Regions from separate parts of the Streptomyces sp. NPDC046900 genome, predicted to be linked through region 1. Evidence: riboswitches for the same ligand, from Rfam matches in the RefSeq annotation. Region 1 holds a riboswitch; each other region holds the start of a gene.
What was found. Region 1 has a riboswitch for cyclic di-AMP ahead of ABZ904_RS36350 (NlpC/P60 family protein). Riboswitches for the same ligand answer to the same signal wherever they lie in the genome.

Region 1 (4,030 bases):
TCCTCACCCAGATGAAGGCGATGGGCCGGGGCACCGCCCGCTTCGTGCCCGGCATGCTGCACGGGGCGCTGACCATGCTGGTCACCGGCGTCGTCCTGGTCGGCCTCAACCAGGCGGACCACCACTCGGTCAACACGTTCAAGATCGGTGTCAAACTGGCCCTGCTGATCGTGATTCTCGGCCTGGTCTACGTCAAGCGGGACGAGGAGAAGATCGACAAGGGTCCCTTCGCCCTCGTCGGTGCGCTGACCACCGCGAACATCTTCATCGCGGTGCTCTGGACCTGAGGCCTCCCAGGATCGACGAGACCGCCCCGGCGAGGACCACGCACCAGACGGCCACCGCGATCCACAGCAGGACCTCGCCGAGGCCGCGCAGCCAGGACACCCCGCGGGTGGCGGCGACCGACAGGCTCGCCACCGCCGTCATCCCCAACGGGAAGACCGTCGACCAGCGCCGCGTGTCATAGCGCAGCCGCGGCCGGAGCAGCTCGGCCACCGCCAGCACGCAGTAGAAGACGAGGGCGAGGACGAGGAGGGCGAGGGTGACTGCCCGCAGGACGTTTTTGTCGTCGTTGCTCCAGAGATAGCGCCCGCTGTGCCCGGCTGCCACGAGCCGGGACCCGGCCAGCGCGGAGATGGCGAGCGCGCCGCCCGCGATCCAGTGGTCTCCGGCACCGGTCGCCGTCTGCCGCAGGTCGAAGCACCGCAGCCCGATCAGGTAGAACACCAGCCCGAGCCAGAAGAGCACCAGCGCCGTGTGCACGAGCCATGCCGTCCCCACCGTCGCCCCGAGCAGCGCCGCGAGCACGGCGACCCCCTGCGTGGCCACGCACCCGAGGAACACGGCCCCGGGCATAGGCCGCTCCCAGCGCAGTGCGACCGGGAGGAGCAGGCCCACCCACAGCACGAAGGCCAGCGCGAGAAGTGCCTCGGCGAGCGGCCGCCCGCCCTGCATGGACACTCCCGTGCCCAGCGTGGCGGTCGCCGCCACAGAGGCGAGCGCGGCCGCCGTGAGAGCCTGCTGAGCCCACCGGTCGCGCTCCCACAGCACCCGTACGCCGACGTCGACGACGAGCCCCAGCCAGGCGGCGGCCGTCAAGGCGAGGGCGATACGGGAGAGGACCCCGTACCCGGTCAGATGCAGCCCGACCGACAGGATGCCGGTCGCCATCACGGCGGCCCCGGTGGCGGGCGGACGCTGTGTCCACCAGGTGCGGAGCTCGGAGGTGCCTGACATGCGCCTGATGCTAGGGACGCACACGCGCGATGCGTACGGGGCACGCGCGCGGGAGGGCCGAAAACAACCCCACGCGCGCGTGCCCCGTACCGGAAAGGGAAACCGGCCTCAGCCGGGCCGCACCACGCTGTGGATGATCGAAGCGCCGCCGTAGTAGACCGACTCCTCGCGGACGTACGCGCCGGGCTTCGGGGCGTGGATCATCATGCCGTTGCCGATGTAGATGCCGACGTGGCTGATGTCGTCGTAGAAGAAGATCAGGTCACCGGGCTGGGCGTCGGTGAGCGAGACCGTCGTGCCGGCGTTCACCTGGTCGTACGTGGTGCGTGGGAGCGACACCCCGGCGGCCTTCCAAGCGGCCTGGGTCAGCCCCGAGCAGTCGTACGAGTCCGGTCCGGTGGCGCCCCACACATAGGGCTTGCCGATCTGGGCCCGGGCGAACGCCAGGACCTGGTCAGCCTTCGTCGCGTTCGAGGAGCCCGTGGCGGACGTGTCCGTCGAACCGGTCGTAGTACTCGGCGTGCTCGACTGCGCCTTCTGCTGAGCCGCCTGACGCTGCGCGGCCTCTCGCTGTGCCGCCTGCTGCCGTGCCAGCTCTTCCGCCTGGCGCTGAGCCTCTTCCTGCTTCTTCTGCTCGATCGCGGCGAGTCGCGCCTTCTCCTCGGCGGTCAGATCCGAGAGCAGGTTCCGTGCGGCGGCGAGCTTCGTCTGGATGGTCGTCTTGCTCGACCTGAGGGTCTGCTGCGACTCCGTGAGCGTCTGCAGGCTCTGGGTGGCCTCGCGCCGCTTGTCCATCGTCGCGGCCTGGTCGGTGGTGTACTCGTCGACCGCCTGCTTCTGGCGACTGGTGAGCCGGCCCATCAACTGGGTCTGGTCGAAGTAGTCCTGGGGCGAGTCGGCGAGCAGGAGCGTGGCCGTGTCGGGGGCCGCCGCCCCCGTGCGGTACTGCGCGGCGGCGAACGAACCCAGCTTGTCCCGCGCCTCGTTGAGGCTCTGTGTGCGTCTGGCGACGTCGTCCAGGAGCGTGTCGACGCGCTTGCGTTGGCCGGCCGTCTTCTCCTTGGCGGCGTTGTACTTCTCGGTCGCCGACTCGGCCTGGCGGTAGAGGTCGTCGACCTTTTTCTCGACCTCTTCGATGCTCGGCTTGCCGTCGGTGGAGGGCGCGGCGTTGGCCGTCTGGGAGAGCAGGGCCACGGAGGTGAGGGCCGCCGTCGCGAGGGCGGGGGTCCGTATGCCTGCGATGCGCGTGCCTGAGGGGCGGGCCTTGCGGTGCGGCGCCATGGGAGGCGACTCCTTCCGTACTCCGCCTACCGAGTTAGCTGTCGGGTTCGGGCGGGTGGTTCGGAAGGCGTGCCCTACGGCCTTGCCCCGAAAGGCGGTCGGCCGATTCACCCCGGGATCGGGTGGGTCCCCGGCTCCGGCTGCCGCGAGGGCGCACCGGACTCGGCGGAAGCCGCGCGACCCGGCGACCTTCGCCGGTGGGGGTCGTACGGCCCGCCGGGAACGGTAGCCAACTGATGTGGTCCGTGTGAAGGTTGATGTTCGATATGCCCGATACATTTTCGTGACCTGGCTCATGAATCCGTCGGCCCGTGGTCAATATGGGCAGGTCTGTGATGAGTTGACTCGTTCCTGACGCGGCTGCCGGAGGGGTGTCGTCTTCCTGTCCGCACGGGCTCGAGCGGGGCCCTGGGCAGGCATGTCCGCCCCATGCGATCCGTTTCCGCTGGTGACCGATCGATCCCGGAAGGTGACGGAGTCCTTGTGGCCGAATTCGGAAGATCATCCGTCGGGGAGCCCAGGCGGGCCGGTGTGTTTCCCGGGCGGCGGTCGGTTGTCGGTCGGGCGGCCTAGACTCGGAGAGCGATGAGCAGCCTCTTTGACGACAGCTTCCTGGCGGACCTCAAGGCCACCCCGGCCGCTGAGGAGCAGCCCCCGCCACCCGAGGACGATCACGCTCCGGAACCGGTTCCGGACGATCTGTTCGGCGGGCGTTTCGACGTACCCCCGGACCGTGAGGCGTACTACAGGGACGGCGCGCCCCGCCCGGTCATCGACCCCCAGGCACTGCTCCAGGGGCTCAACGAGAACCAGCGCGCGGCCGTTGTGCACGCCGGCTCCCCCCTGCTCATCGTGGCCGGCGCCGGCTCGGGCAAGACCCGTGTGCTGACGCACCGCATCGCCCATCTGCTGGCCGAGCGCGGCGTCCACCCCGGGCAGATCCTCGCGATCACCTTCACCAACAAGGCCGCGGGCGAGATGAAGGAGCGCGTCGAGCACCTCGTCGGCCCGCGCGCGAACGCGATGTGGGTGATGACCTTCCACAGCGCGTGCGTCCGCATCCTGCGCCGGGAGAGCAAGAAACTCGGCTTCACATCCTCCTTCTCGATCTACGACGCGGCCGACAGCAAGCGGCTGATGGCGCTCGTCTGCCGCGATCTGGACCTCGACCCCAAGCGGTACCCGCCGAAGTCCTTCAGCGCCAAGATCTCCAACCTGAAGAACGAGTTGATCGACGAAGAGGACTTCGCCGCGCAGGCCGCCGACGGATTCGAGAAGACCCTCGCCCAGGCGTACGCGCTCTACCAGTCCAGGCTCCGCGAGGCGAACGCGCTCGACTTCGACGACCTGATCATGACGACGGTGAACCTGCTGCGCGCCTTCCCGGACGTCGCCGAGCACTACCGCCGCCGCTTCCGCCACGTCCTCGTGGACGAGTACCAGGACACCAACCACGCCCAGTACGCCCTCGTCCGGGAGCTCGTCGGCACCCGTGAGCACCCCGTGGACG
Region 2 (4,030 bases), on a different contig from region 1:
CGGGCACGACGGAGGACGTGGTCTTCGAACTGAGCGGTGTCGGCCATGCCTTCCCGCCCCGCCACCGCATCCGCCTGGCCGTCTCCTCCGCGTACTGGCCGTGGGCGTGGCCCCGGCCGGGTTCGGAGGCGGGCTTCACGCTGAACCCGGCCGGAAGCTCGCTGGAACTCCCGGTGCGGACCCGGGAGCAGGGGCCGCGCATCGCTTTCGGGGAACCGGAGCAGTCCGAGCCGCTCGGCGTCAGCGATCCGGCCACGCTCGACGAACCCCGCCCGGAGCGCCTGGTGGTGCGGGACGTGGCGAAGGGCGAGTGGCTCCTGGTCGTCGACCCGCGCCGGGACGGCACCCGCGTGTATCCCGACGGCCTCGAAGTGAGCGAGGACGCGCTGGAGGCGTACACCATCGAGGACTCGGGTCCGTTGACCGCCCGCATCCGCTGCGACTGGTCGGTCCGGCTGCACCGCCCGGAGTCGGGCTGGGACGCGAGGGTGGAGACGCACGCGGAGCTCACCTGCACCGAGACGGACTTCGTCACCTCTCACGAGGTCGTCTGCAAGGACGGCTATGAGGTGGTGTTCCACCGCACATGGGAGAAACGGATCCCCCGCGGAACGGGATAGAGGCGAGGCATCCGATCGCCACCCCAAGCCCTTATAGGGCAATATGCCCGATTAGCCGGAATGCCGGACGGGGGAGGTGTGCGCATCCGCCTGTCCGAATTGCCGTATTAGCCCCTTAGTTGCCGATCGGGTCTCACGCAAGGGCGAAGTGAATTGGGTCACGCACCCACCGGAGGGGGGCTTTCGGGCGGGTCACCCAATCACCCTTTGCATATGCCAAGTTGAGCATCTCTCGGCAAAGAGGATCACACCCCTTATTCCCCAATGTCAGGGTCAATCGGGCCGGAGCATGACTTCCAGGCTTGTTCCCGACATGTGCTCTCGCATACCTTCCCTTCGACCCGAGCGGGCCGCCGAATCCTGCCGCCGCTCGAGAAGCCATCGACCCACCACGGCAGGAGCGGGGGACCCAGGTAAGTCGCCGAGCCGGACAGCGTGCCGGAACGGCTTGGGGTGAAGCCGTGCCTCGACACCGAGGACACGGCCGGGCACCTCCCCGCCCGAACCCGACAGCTCACCTCGCAGGCGCCGGAGAGGAATGCCACATGTCCGCTTTCGCCCTGCCCGCACGTCGCCAGGACCGCAACTCCAAGGCCACCCGCATCCGCCGCGCACTCACCGCCGCGGGGACCGGAGCCGTGGTTCTCGCCCTGCCGATCATGGGTGCGACCTGCGCCTCGGCCGCCACGCCGGCCGCTCCGACGAAGGCCGCCAGCGTGACGTCCCGCGCCGGTAGCCTCGACGGCTGGATCCGCCAGTCGCTCGCGATCATGGCCCAGAAGGGAATCCCCGGCTCGTACAACGGCATCTACCGCAACGTGATGCGCGAGTCCTCGGGCAACCCGAAGGCCATCAACCTCTGGGACTCCAACGCCCGCAAGGGCATCCCGTCCAAGGGGCTCCTCCAGATCATCGACCCGACCTTCCGGACGTACCACGTGTCGGGCACGCCCTTCGACCCCTACGACCCGGTCGCGAACATCACGGCCGCGTGCAACTACGCCGCCCACCGGTACGGCTCGATCGACAACGTCAACAGCGCCTACTGAGGTCCGCGGGCCGCCAACCCCTGACCGGCAGCCGCCTGCCGGGGGATGGCGGCCGGGAACAGTCGCTCGAGGACGACGGCGATGCCGTCGTCCTCGTTCGACGTGGTGATCTCGTCGGCGACCGCCTTGAGTTCCGGGTGGGCGTTGGCCATGGCGACGCCGTGCGCCGCCCAGTCGAACATGGGGATGTCGTTGGGCATGTCCCCGAACGCGATGGTCCCCGACGGGCTCAGGCCCAGGAAACCGGCGGCCAGCGCGAGCCCCGTCGCCTTGGTGACGCCGCACGGCTGGAGCTCGACGGTGCCGGGTCCCGACATGGTGACCGTCGCCAGAGAACCGACCACGCCACGGGCCACCGTCGCCAACTCGTCGTCGGACAGGGTGTGGTGGCGCAGCAGCACCTTGCTGATGGGCTCGCACCACAGGTCGTCGCGCCGCTCCACCCGCACCGCGGGCAGCGTGGGATGCGGCATTTGGTAGCCGGGCTCGATGAGCGTGAGCCCGTGCACTCCGTCCTGGTCCACGGCCGCGTACACCTGCCCCACCTCGGCCTCGATCTTGCCGAGCGCGGTTTCGGCCAACTCCCGGTCCAGGGTGACGGAGAAAAGCAGCCGCTGAGCGCCGGCGTCGTACACCTGCGCGCCCTGTCCGCACACCGCAAGCCCCCTGCCGCCGAGGTCGTCGAGCAGCGGTCGCACCCTCGGCGCCGGGCGGCCCGTCACCACCAGGTGCTGTGCACCGGCCGCGGTGGCCCGTTCCAGCGCGGCCCTTGACCGGTCGGAGAGCGTGTCGTCACCACGCAGCAGCGTTCCGTCCAGGTCAGTGGCGATGAGTGAGTAAGCGAGGGGTGCGGCCATGATCAGAGAATACGGATGGAAACACCTCAGCGTTCGGGCGGTTACCGGACGGCATCCGATATCCCACGCAGCCCGGCACGCACGGGTATCCTCCCTCGCGTCGCGGCCCCCGGGAACGGCGACCGGCAGCTCGACTCCCCCTTCCCCACGCGCCGTTGAGCCCTTCCCTATGAGCCCCGGTACGTCGCGGTCCGCGTCGAACGGCACATTGCCGGCGCTGTCGACCACGAGGCCCCCATGGACCGGACCCACTTCGTCTGTGTCCCTGAAGGACGCCAAGCCGGAATTGATTGCTCCGACAAGACCTATTCGGACATAGCGAACACTTCGACACTGCCCAGACAGGCGACTCCCCCGTAACGTGTGCGGCGACCACATGGAACACATTTCCCATGCCCGGCACACCAGAAGTGCACGAAAGCGAGGCAGCATCAGATGCCCCCCTTCGACCTCCCCGAGGGCGACCCCTTCGGCCCGCACAATCTGCCCTACGGCGTGTTCTCGCCCATCGGCTCCGACGATCGGAGCGTCGGCGTCCGCCTGGGCGACCACGTACTGGACGCGGGCGCCGCGGCGCTGGCGCTCGGCTCCCCTTACGCCGCCCTGCTGGCGCGGCCGTCGCTCGGCCCGCTGCTGGCGGCGGGGCGCACCGCCTGGTCGGACGTCCGCCGGGCGCTGACGGCGTGGGTGACGGTGCCCGCGCACCGGGAGACCGTCGAACCCCTTCTGCGCCCGCTCTCCGAGGTCACCCTGCACCTGCCCTTCGAGGTGGCGGACTACGTCGACTTCTACGCCTCCGAGAACCACGCCCGCAATGTCGGCCGGATCTTCCGCCCCGACGCGCCCGACTCGCTGCCCCCCAACTGGAAGCACCTGCCCATCGGTTACCACGGCCGGTCGGGCACGGTGGTGGTGTCGGGCACCGATGTCGTCCGTCCGCAGGGCCAGCGCAAGGCGCCCCCGGACCCGGTGCCGGTCTTCGGGCCCTCCGTCCGCCTGGACATCGAGGCCGAGGTGGGATTCGTGGTGGGCGTGCCGTCGCAGATGGGCCGGCCGGTCCCGCTGTCCGGCTTCCGCGACCATGTGTTCGGTCTCTGCCTCCTCAACGACTGGTCGGCGCGGGACATCCAGTCCTGGGAGTACGTGCCGCTCGGACCGTTCCTCGGCAAGTCGTTCGCCACCTCCGTCTCGGCGTGGATCACCCCGCTGGACGCGCTGGAGCAGGCCCGGGTGGCGCCGCCGGAGCGCACGCACACCCTGTTGCCGTACCTGGACGACTCACAGGACGAACCGGCGGGCTACGACCTGCACATCTCCGTGGCGGTCAACGGCCATGTGATCTCCGAACCGCCGTTCTCGACCATGTACTGGACGGCGGCGCAGCAGTTGGCGCACATGACGGTGAACGGCGCGTCGCTGCGGACGGGTGACCTGTACGGGTCGGGCACCGTGAGTGGCACGGCCGAGGGCGAGCGCGGCTCACTCCTGGAGCTGACCTGGAACG
Region 3 (4,030 bases), on a different contig from region 1:
TCCTTATGCGTCGCCGGCCAACGCGGCGATGTAATCCAACGTGTCCTCGGGGGAAAGGGCGTGGATCCGAAGGGAGTTGAAGGCCTCGCTGTAGGCCTGGAGGTCTTCTTTCCGCTCCAGGTAGAGGCTACTCGTCAAGTGGTCGAGAACAACTACATCCAGATCAGATCTGCTCGGAAATGAGAAGATAACGAAAGGTCCGGTAACGCCGATATGCGCCCCGGCGGCGAACGGCAGGACCTGGAGCCGGACCTGGGGCAGTCTGGCCGCGTCCAGGAGCCGTTGCAGCTGGCGCGCCATGACCTTCGGACCCCCGACCTCCCGGTGCAGCACCGCCTCGTCCAGAACCGCCCACAGGCTCAGCGGCGGATCGGCGCGCAGCACGTCCTGCCGGGCCAGCCGCACCTCCACCAGGGCGTCCAGCTTGTCGTCCTCCAGGCCGCCGACGGCGGCCCAGGTCACGGCCCGGGCGTACTCGGGCGTCTGGAGCAGCCCCGGCACCACGGAGGTCTCCAGCGTGCGTATCCCGCTCGCCTGTGACTCCAGGCTGATGAAATCGCGGTAGGTCGGCGGCAACACCCCGCGGTAGGCGTTCCACCAGTTCTGCCGCCCGCCGCCGTCCTCCGAGCCCGCGAGCATGAGCAGCAGCTCCCGCAGCTCGGGCTCCTCGACACCGTACGCGTCCAGCAGCCGGCCCACGTCGGCCGGTTTGACCCCGCTGGCACCCGTCTCGATCCGGCTCACCTTGGACTGGTGCCAGCCGACCAGGGCGGCTGCCTCACCGCTCGTGAGCCTCGTCCGGGCGCGCAGGTCGCGCAATTCGGCGCCGAGTTTGCGGCGGCGCACCGCTGGTCCGTACTGCATGGCCGACTCCCTCCGCATGGCGCGCGGTTTTCACGGCGACGGTAGAGGATGAGCCCCGGGGTCGCCCAAATACGGTCGGTCGTCGGAGAGTTCACCGCTTTGGGCGACAGATATATGCATATCTCGGGGGATCGCACCCGACAGGGGCCAGGTGATGGCAGGCTGGCGAGCAGCACCAAGTCCGGAACCGTTACTCGAACCAACCCCTCGTGTCGGACTCCGGTCCCGTGGGAAAGGGACGACGTCGCCATGGCAGATCATCAGGAAGCATCCGTCACTCTGCCGAGCGATCCCGCCTCGGTCTCCGCCGCCCGGAAATATGTCTCCGACATTCTCATCGAATGGGGACTGCCGGGCGACGCCGAAGTCGCCGACACCGTACGGCTGATCGTGTCCGAACTCGCCACGAACGCCGTCCAGCACACCCTGGGGCAGTCACCCACGTTCACGGTGGACGTCGTCCTCGACCGGGACGAGTTATTGCGCATCGCCGTCACCGACAGCCACCCGCGTTTCCCCAAACGCCTGCCCGCGGCCGTGCAACAGGACAACGGCCGCGGAATGGTGATCATCCGCTGGCTCGCCGCGGAGTACGGCGGCAAGCTGAGCGTGCGGCCCACCCGCGAGGGCGGCAAGACGGTCGCGATCGAACTGCCGTGGGCCGCACCCGTGGAGCCGGTCGCGGCGGGCGGCCAGCAGGGCCCCTGAGACCCGGCCGGCGCACTCGGCGCCGTGTCGTCTCGTCGCCCCGGGCGGGACCGGCGGCCGCACGTCAGCGAGAGGGCCCGGGGGTGTCCCGGCCGTCCGCCTGGTCCGTCGTCCGGTGATCGGTGATCGTGCGCTGGACCATCCGCGGCATGACACGCCACAGGCCGACGTAGACCAGGAAGGTGCTCGCACTGGCGGCGATACCGGCGATGCGACCCATGGCCACGTCCACCACCAGCAGCACCGACCCGGTGAACGCCAGCGTCAGGACCACAAGCCCGAGCGCGGCGAGGCGGGACGAGATCCGCACCACGGAGGGCTTCACACGCTGCTGGAAGAGGGTGCGGTGCAGCGCCGCGGGCGAGGTGAACAGGGCTGCGGCCAACACGGCCAGCAGGAGGGTGGTGACGTACGTGATGCGCTGGACCGTGTCGAGGGACGGGAAGCGCGAGGTGAAGGCGAGGGTCAGCAGGAACGCGAAGAGGATCTGCACCCCGGTCTGGGTGACCCGCAGCTCCTGAAGCAACTCGGAGAAGTTGCGGTCGGCGCGCTCCAGGGGTGTCTCGTTCCGATCCTGGTGAGGTAGTGGGTCGGCCATGGTGAACAAGTAACCGATTCGACCCGGCGCACGCCCCGGCGGGGTGGCGGCGCGCCGTGCCGCCACCCCGCAGGTCGAATCAGCTGACCCGTCCGTACCACACGCTCTTCGTCCAGATCTTCTGGAGCCTCACTACGTCCCCGGTCCTCGGGGAGTGCCAGATCCTTCCCTTCCCGGCGTAGATGCCGACGTGGTAGACGCTGCGGCCCCAGTGGAAGAACACCAGGTCTCCCGCCCTGCGGTGCGACGCGGAGATGTGGCGCGTCTTGTTGTACTGTGCCGCGGCGGTGCGGGGCAGCTTCTTGCCGGCCTTGTTGAACGCGTACACCGTGAGCCCCGAGCAGTCGAAGCGGCGCGGGCCGGTGGCACCGTACTGGTACGGCGATCCCTTCTTGGACGCCGCGATCTGCAGCGCCTTGGTAGCCGGAGCCGCGGCGGCGGCGTCGGTTGCGAGGCCGGGGGCCACGATGCTGCCGCCGACGGCGGCGAGAGTGAGAGCCGAGGCCGTGCCGGCCCGGGTCAGCAGCGACGGGACACGATTGAGCGCAGTCATGCGCAACCCTTCGTCAGCCGCCTGTGAAGGATGTCCTGTCGGATTCGGGCTGGCGAAGTAGCCCGGCCGCTCACGCGGCTTCACCCCAAGGACCGCCCGGATCTCTCCGGCGGCCCGCCTTGCTGGGTCCTCCACTCCTGCCGATCCATTTCTGTCGACCCGTCATCCGGGCGGCGGCAGGATTCGGCGTCCGCCCGGACCGCCCCGCCGTGGTGGCGGGGGCTTGTCGTCAGCAAGGGATCTTCACTCACGAGTGTCCAAAAAACACAATGGAACCGGTGGTTTGTGGCATTACTCACCACTCACCCGTTCGGCTGGACAGCCCTTTGTTCGGGCCGCGTTGAGGGGTGGGACGAGGCCCGGACCTGCGGTGGAACACCTCATCCTGGCCCAAGGGCAAGCGCGTTGCGCATGCCTCGCGGGCCCTTGGGATCATGGACGTCTACTCCGAGTGTGGGTAACCCGTTCGGCGCGTTTGAGCCGCGGTAAAGGGGTAGGGGTCGCCGCCCGATGCGCGGTGCGCGGCGACCGTCCAGTCAACTGCCCCGCCCCCGCGCACCAGTCACTACCCGTCAGCCAGCCGTCCCGCGCGGCGGTGGAGGACGGCGGAGCCGTCGCTCAGGCCGGCCCCGCATCCGCACCGATCCATCAGCTCAGTCGTCCGGTCCGGGAGGCACCGTGACACGGGCCGCGCGGCGTTCGCCGTCCAGGACGCGCAGCGCCCGGGCGAGCGTGCGGCCGTGCAGTTCGCTCTCCCCGCGCTGGTGCATCAGCGCCAGGGCCTCGCGCAGGGCCACCGCTTTGCCGACCAGGGCCTGGGCGGCGCGCAGTGAGCCGTAGGTGTCCCCGGAGTGCGCGGGGTTGATGCGGCCGACGAGGTCGACCACGTCGAGGTAACGGTCGATCAGTTCGGCTTCCGCACGGGTCAGCGGGGGCAGCGGAGGCAGTTCGGGCGGCAGCATCGACGGCTCACCTCGCGCCGGGCGCGGTGCGCGACGCCTTGCGGCTCGGGATGATGCGATCGACCAGCCCGTACTCCACCGCAGCCGGGGCGTCGAGGATCTTGTCCCGCTCGATGTCGGCTGCGATCCGCTCGGGACTCTGCCCGGTGTGCCGCGCGAGCATCTCCTCCAGCCGCCTGCGCGTGCGGATGAGCTCCTCGGCCTGGATGGCCAGATCGGTGGCCTGTCCCTGGATGGGCTCCGGCAGGGACGGCTGGTGGATCAGTACGCGTGCGCCCGGCAGCGCGAACCGCTTGCCCGGCGTGCCCGCGGCGAGCAGAACGGCCGCGGCGGACGCCGCCTGGC

Region 2: another riboswitch for cyclic di-AMP. It lies ahead of ABZ904_RS16870 (transglycosylase SLT domain-containing protein); the one in region 1 lies ahead of ABZ904_RS36350 (NlpC/P60 family protein).
Region 3: another riboswitch for cyclic di-AMP. It lies ahead of ABZ904_RS11660 (C40 family peptidase); the one in region 1 lies ahead of ABZ904_RS36350 (NlpC/P60 family protein).

The regions. Positions count from the first base shown of each region.
Region 1 covers NZ_JBEYXD010000059.1:27,272-31,301, reverse strand. The annotation lists gene ABZ904_RS36360 (hypothetical protein) at 1-287, shown strand, start outside; gene ABZ904_RS36355 (tellurite resistance/C4-dicarboxylate transporter family protein) at 265-1,239, opposite strand; gene ABZ904_RS36350 (NlpC/P60 family protein) at 1,348-2,520, opposite strand; cyclic di-AMP (ydaO/yuaA leader) riboswitch at 2,529-2,698, opposite strand; gene pcrA (DNA helicase PcrA) at 3,106-4,030, shown strand, end outside.
Region 2 covers NZ_JBEYXD010000014.1:109,170-113,199, reverse strand. The annotation lists partial or broken gene ABZ904_RS16875 (CocE/NonD family hydrolase) at 1-620, shown strand, start outside; cyclic di-AMP (ydaO/yuaA leader) riboswitch at 993-1,161, shown strand; gene ABZ904_RS16870 (transglycosylase SLT domain-containing protein) at 1,166-1,669, shown strand; gene ABZ904_RS16865 (HAD family hydrolase) at 1,663-2,526, opposite strand; gene fahA (fumarylacetoacetase) at 2,962-4,030, shown strand, end outside.
Region 3 covers NZ_JBEYXD010000008.1:225,240-229,269, reverse strand. The annotation lists gene ABZ904_RS11675 (helix-turn-helix transcriptional regulator) at 4-864, opposite strand; gene ABZ904_RS11670 (ATP-binding protein) at 1,114-1,572, shown strand; gene ABZ904_RS11665 (DUF6328 family protein) at 1,637-2,170, opposite strand; gene ABZ904_RS11660 (C40 family peptidase) at 2,250-2,723, opposite strand; cyclic di-AMP (ydaO/yuaA leader) riboswitch at 2,727-2,922, opposite strand; gene ABZ904_RS11655 (hypothetical protein) at 3,377-3,685, opposite strand; gene ABZ904_RS11650 (ATP-dependent Clp protease proteolytic subunit) at 3,693-4,030, opposite strand, start outside.